Linked DNA regions of Solitalea lacus. The protein of the gene in region 2 interacts with the protein of the main gene of each other region in a pairwise test. Links are inferred from orthologs where the notes say so. Each region holds a gene or a part of one and is shown on either strand. Other genes may lie near its edges.

Region 1 (3,235 bases), 2.1 Mb from region 2 along the record:
TACCCAAAACGTAGGCATTGAAACCGGTAACAGAATAATGAATAGGATGTATAAATATGGAACTGCAATGTTATACAGCGAAAGATTAGTTAAGAAAAATACCTGAAATATAACCAGGAATATGAATCGGAATATGTTAGCAGCAATAAGTCTAATCATGGCTCAAATTGGATTCGAGTTTCTGCTTTTCTTGAATGAATTTATCTTGAACAACGTAAACGTATTGTAAACGTTGAAAATCAGTTGAAAGTAACACTTCAACATTAAGTAAGCTTTCGCCAGTTTGCTTAGGAGCGTCTATCACTTTTCCTAATGATACATTTTCAGGAAATAATGAGTATCCGGTTGTAACAACTTTTTCTCCTTTTTTTACCGTTACGTGATTCGGGATTTCTTTTAAGACAGCAATACGCGGATTAGTGCCTTGCCATACTAAAGATCCGATTACGTTTGTTGAAGCCAACTTAACACTGATTTTACTGTCTTTGTGTAATAAAGACATCACAGTACAAAAGTGATCCGATACATCTCTTACAATACCCACAACACCTTGGTCTGCAATAACTCCCATGCCCGGTTTTATTCCATGACGAGCACCTCTGTTTAAGGTAAGGAAGTTGCTCTGATAATTAACTGTGTTGTTAACAACCTTGGCTTCTATATATGAGTACTGCTGAATTTTCATGGAATCTTGCTTCAGAGTATCAACAATAGTAGCTTTTTTAACGGAATCATTATAGAAAACCGAAGGAAGCATGTTCCGAAGTTTGGCGTTTTCAGCAACTAAACTATCATTAACACGACCCAGTTGAAGGTAGCTTTTAAAGTCGTTTGAAGCTGAATAAAGATTTCCTATGAAGTGGTTGGATGAATTAATAAATGTAGTTTTTTGGTAGTCGTTATTTTGAATAAGCAGAATAATTGCGATAACCTCAAAAATAACAAACAGAAAGAATGCGTGGAAACGAAGTATGAATAGCCAAAGGTTACGCATTGGTTTAGTTTAATGGTGTGAATGATTAAACGAAAGAATGATAGAGTGTTTGAATTATTCGCCCATTCTATCATTCCGTCATTCTTTCATCGTATTGTTTACGGCATCAAAAATCTGAAATTCTCAATATTTTTAAGTGCGATACCAGTACCGCGAACAACTGCACGAAGTGGGTCTTCTGCAACATGCACAGGCAGTTTGGTTTTAGCAGCAATACGCTTATCTAAACCACGTAATAAAGCACCTCCACCAGTTAAGTAGATACCAGTTTGGAAAATATCGGCAGAAAGTTCAGGAGGAGTAATCTCCAAGGCTTTCAAAATTGCTTCTTCAATTTTTGAAATCGATTTATCTAAGCAGTGTGCAATTTCGGTATACGAAACCATGATTTGCTTAGGAACACCAGTCATCAAATCGCGACCTTGAACGGCGAAATCAGCAGGAGGTTCTTGTAATTCAGCCAAAGCTGAACCAACCTCGATTTTAATTTTTTCCGCAGTACGGTCTCCAATTAAAATATTGTGCTGACGACGCATATAGTTTACAATATCCGAATCGAAGTTATCACCGGCTACGCGAATCGATTGATCGCAAACGATACCTCCTAAGGCAATAACGGCAATTTCGGTAGTTCCACCACCAATATCAATAATCATGTTGCCCATTGGCTCTTCCACATCAATACCAATACCGATTGCAGCAGCCATAGGTTCATGGATTAAGTATACTTCTTTTGCTCCGGCAATTTCTGCTGAGTCACGTACGGCACGTTTCTCAACTTCAGTAATACCCGAAGGGATACAAATAACCATACGGAGAGAAGGGAATAACCATCCTTTACCACCATTGATCATTTTGATAAACCCACGGATCATGTGTTCGGCAGCGTCAAAGTCGGCAATTACACCGTCTTTTAATGGTCGAACTGTTTTAATATTCTCATGCGTTTTACCATCCATTTGCATTGCCTGTCGGCCAATGGCGATCATCTTGCCACTTTTGCGGTCAAGGGCCACTATTGACGGCTCATCAACTACTACTTTATCGTTATGGATAATTAGGGTATTGGCAGTACCTAAATCAATTGCGATTTCCTGGGTAAAAAAGTTAAACAGTCCCATTCGGTTGTCGTTCGGTTATAATTATTAATTCTTACTTACTTGTTTACGAAACATGCCTGATTTTTAGATTAACTAGCTGTTAAATATAAAAATTAATGTTTAAAATGACGCACTCCTGTAAATACCATCGCAACATTATTATTATTGCAATACTCAATCGAGTCTTTGTCTTTAATTGAACCACCTGGTTGTAATACTGCAGTAATACCTGCCTGGTGGGCAATTTCAACACAATCAGGGAATGGGAAGAATGCATCAGAAGCCATTACTGCGCCTTTTAAATCAAATCCGAAAGTTTCAGCTTTTAAAATGGCCTGTTTTAGGGCATCTACACGAGAGGTTTGTCCAACGCCACTTGCCAATAAAACATCACCCTTTACTAACACAATTGTGTTCGATTTAGTATGTTTTACTAATTTATTTGCGAAAAATAAATCTTTCAGCTCGGCCTCTGTAGGAGCTTTGGTTGTAACGGTTTGCATTTGAGCCGGGCCTTCCATTGAAAGGTCTTTGTCTTGCTCGATTACACCATTTAATAAAGTTTTAAATTGTTTGGCAGGTAACGCTACCGGTTTTTGACGTAAAATAATACGGTTTTTCTTTTCGGTTAAAATACTCAATGCATCAGTATCATATTCAGGAGCAATTAACACTTCAAAGAATAACTTATTGATTTCGCTTGCTGTTGCAGCATCAACTTTGCGATTAGTGATTAATACACCTCCAAAAGCTGAAACAGGATCGCACGCTAAAGCAGCGTCCCAAGCATCTTTTAAAACAGAACGTGTAGCTACACCACAAGCATTATTATGTTTTAAAATTGCGAAAGTTGGTTCTGTAAACTCTTCAATTAACAAAACGGCAGCATCTACGTCAACCAAGTTGTTGTAAGATAGCTCTTTGCCGTTTAGTTTATCAAACATCGCATCAAGGTTTCCGTAGAAAATACCTTTTTGATGAGGGTTTTCTCCGTAACGTAGAACTGATGCAGTTTGAACGCTTTGTTTGAACACGGTTAAAGGTTCAACATTATTGAACCAGTTGAAAATTGCTGTGTCGTAATGAGATGAAACATTAAAGGCACGTTTAGCAAGTTCTTTACGTTGCTCAATGCTTGAAA
Region 2 (3,328 bases):
TATTATTTATCTGAGACGATTCACGCTCAGAACGAGTAGTGAAACCTGTAGCAATTAAAGTTACCGAAATTGCTTCTCCTAAAGATTCATCATTACAGTTACCCCAAATAATGTCAGCCGTCGATCCTGCTTTAGATTGAATGTAATCGGTAATCTCTGTTACCTCATCCATTAATACTTCTTTAAGTCCAGAAGTAATATTTAGCAGAATATAACGAGCACCTTCAATCTCATTATCGTTCAATAATGGAGATGCCATTGCGCCTTCAACCGCTTTACGTGCTCTGTTCTCACCTTCGGCTGCATAAGAACCCATAATGGCCACTCCGCTATCCTTCATTACAGTTTTAACATCTTCAAAATCAACGTTAATGTAACCAGGAACTGTTATAATTTCAGCAATACCTTTTGATGCTGTGGTTAATACATTATCTGCCTGGGCAAATGCTTTAGCAAGCTCTAAGTTTCCACACATTTGGCGCACCTTTTCATTGGAAATCACCAGTAAGGTATCTACATTTTTCTTTAACTCTTCCAATCCGAGTTCGGCCTGAACTTTTCGTCGTGGCCCCTCAAATTTAAATGGCGTTGTGACAATACCAACGGTAAGAATGCCCATCTCTTTTGCCGCTTTAGCAATAATAGGGCTCGCTCCTGTACCTGTACCTCCACCCATTCCTGCAGTGATAAACACCATTTTTGTATTACTGCCCAGCATGTCACGTATTTGATCTACGTTTTCAATAGCTGAGTTTTTACCAACTTCGGGAATAGAACCTGCCCCACGCCCTTCCGTTAAACTAGCCCCCAATTGCACTTTGTTAGGAATTGGACTTAGCTCTAATGCTTGGGCGTCGGTATTACAGATAATGAAGTCAACCCCTTTAATACCCTGACGGTACATGTGATTAACTGCATTTCCACCTCCACCTCCAACACCAATTACCTTAATAATTGATGATTTTTCTTTATACATTTCGAATTCCATTATCCAGATGTTTAAGCTACGTAAACCAGTGATTTCATTTTACAATGTAATTATAGCGATTTAAATGCCCTTTTTTAAGCCTAGGACCCCCCATTGTGGAAAACCCGGCACATTGTTGATAATTATTGACATTTTATCCACGCTTCCCATCGTATAAGTATGCTCTACTTTGGATTTTCCTATTTCCAGACTCCTATTTCAAGTAATCTTTATCGTCAATGTCCTCTCTAATAAAGTCCTTAATCGGGTCAATAAACTTCTTCAACCATTGCTTGCGATCAGCCTGTGGTTGATGCGATTGATTATCCACAGTGTAAGTATTTTCATTCTTAACACGATCCTCCTCTAGCGTTTGCAACCCCTTAATTACCAATCCTATACCTGTTGCATACATTGGACTTGCAATTTCAGCATGATTAGATTTGGCAATGTGTTCATTCGGATATCCAATGCGAGCATCCAATCCGGTAATGTATTCAACCAATTGAGGCAAATGCTTCAACTGAGCACCACCACCGGTCAATACGATTCCGGCAATCAATTTCTTCTCATATCCTGAACACTGTATTTCATAATATACATGTTCAATTATTTCCTCCATTCGAGCCTGAATAATATAGGCCAGATTTTTTACAGACACTTCTTTAGGCTGACGACCTTTTACCGGACTAGGAATTGAAATAATTTCATTCTCAGCGTTTTCATCAGCCAGAGCTGATCCAAAACGAGTTTTCAACACCTCTGCTTGTGCCTTTAATATTGACAATCCCTCAACAACATCCTCAGTAACGATATTTCCTCCCAAAGGAATAACCGCTGTATGACGAATTATGCCTCTATAGAAAATTGCCACATCTGTTGTACCCCCACCAATATCCACCAGCACCACTCCGGCTTCTTTTTCCTCAGGACTCAAAACAGCTTCTGCAGATGCCAGCGGCTCCAGAATAATATCATCATATTCCAAGCTGGCCTTACCTGCACATTTGATTATATTTTGAACCGATGTAACCTGACCGGTGATGATGTGAAAGTTTGCTTCCATTCTAACCCCCGACATCCCAACAGGATCTATAATACCTGGCTCGTTGTCAATCACATATTCTTGAGGCAATACATGAATAATTTTCTCACCCGGATTCATTGCCAATTTGTGCATGTCAGAAATCAGTTTATCAACATCAGAATGACTGATTTCATCAGCGGTATTACTACGGGTTAACATCCCCCTGTGCTGATGGCTTTTTATATGCTGACCAGCGATACCTATATTCACCACACGAATTTCTACATTCGATTTCAACTCGGCCATTTCTACTGCCTCCCGAATTCCGCGTACGGTTTTCTCGATATTGGTAACCGTACCCCGGCTAACGCCAGGAGAATCGGCTTTACCCATGCCCAACACCTCAATCTTTCCATGCTCGGTTCTGCGTCCAACAATTGCGCAGATCTTTGTAGTACCAATGTCTAATCCAACAACTATGTCTGAGTTCTCCATAACTAATTAATTCTTGTGCTGTCTGTTTTTAATGTATCGGTTGATGTAATGTATTGCTTCGCCAACGTATCTCTTACTCCTATTACCTGATTCTGATATTTTATATTAATGACTTTGTAACGCTCCCATCCAACACGGGGAAGAGCTTTCTTATAAAATACAATCAGGTTATTCATTCGTTCAGATAAATTTTCAGTATCTCCAAGTAAAATCCGATGATTCCCTACTCTTGGAATCAGTTCTAGCTCAGCATTGCTATTTGCAAAAACCTGCACAATCTGTGCTTTCCAAAATTCGTTTTCATCAGCTCCAATGAATTGAGCTAAAGCAAAAATATCCTTAGCCAATTTTGTTTTTAATGTATCATTCATTGCCGGTTGCTCATCAATGTTCCCATTGGCAACCACAACCCTAGGCGAAAAATTGAGCGACAATGGCATTTTCCTCCCGTTTTTATCCACATAAAAGCTTTGAAAACTTTTATTGATGATACGAACTACCGGTTCGCGCTGTTTAACATTTACTCTTACTATCCCGTCTAAATCAATAAAAATATCAGCCCGTTCAACATAAGGATTCAACTTTACCGCCCGTTCAATTTGCTCTACAGGAATTTCATCTAAGGGATGAGAAACAAATTGAGGCAGCACCCTATTCATCAGTGCAAGTATATCTCCCTTTTCAACAAGAAAGTTTTTCCCTTCAATAACAATTTTCACTCCCTTGCACACTATCTTATCCTGCTTATTGGAAACGAAACTTAACAGCACGCTTACCCCTACCAGGGATACAGCCCAGCAGGTTAAAATCAATACTCGTTTCCAGTTTATTCTTTTCAT

What was found.
Region 1: the proteins of ftsA (region 2) and L2B55_RS05815 interact in binary tests that used the Escherichia coli proteins (3 or more experiments, as listed by UniProt). The link is inferred for Solitalea lacus from one-to-one orthologs.

The regions. Positions count from the first base shown.
Region 1 is NZ_CP091740.1:1,370,616-1,373,850, forward strand. What follows is about bases 105-3,004. They hold L2B55_RS05815 (rod shape-determining protein), read right to left. Parts: upstream 2,116-3,004; coding sequence 1,093-2,115; downstream 105-1,092. Other genes in these bases: L2B55_RS05805 (rod shape-determining protein MreD), read right to left, coding at 105-159; mreC (rod shape-determining protein MreC), read right to left, coding at 152-994; purH (bifunctional phosphoribosylaminoimidazolecarboxamide formyltransferase/IMP cyclohydrolase), read right to left, coding at 2,208-3,004. Outside these bases: more of L2B55_RS05805, read right to left, coding at 1-104; more of purH, read right to left, coding at 3,005-3,235. UniProt on the Escherichia coli protein: Forms membrane-associated dynamic filaments that are essential for cell shape determination. Acts by regulating cell wall synthesis and cell elongation, and thus cell shape.
Region 2 is NZ_CP091740.1:3,509,821-3,513,148, forward strand. The notes cover bases 336-3,328. They hold ftsA (cell division protein FtsA), read right to left. Parts: upstream 2,490-3,328; coding sequence 1,182-2,489; downstream 336-1,181. Other genes in these bases: ftsZ (cell division protein FtsZ), read right to left, coding at 336-988; L2B55_RS15070 (cell division protein FtsQ/DivIB), read right to left, coding at 2,492-3,328. In the rest of the region: more of ftsZ, read right to left, coding at 1-335. UniProt on the Escherichia coli protein: Essential cell division protein that assists in the assembly of the Z ring. May serve as the principal membrane anchor for the Z ring.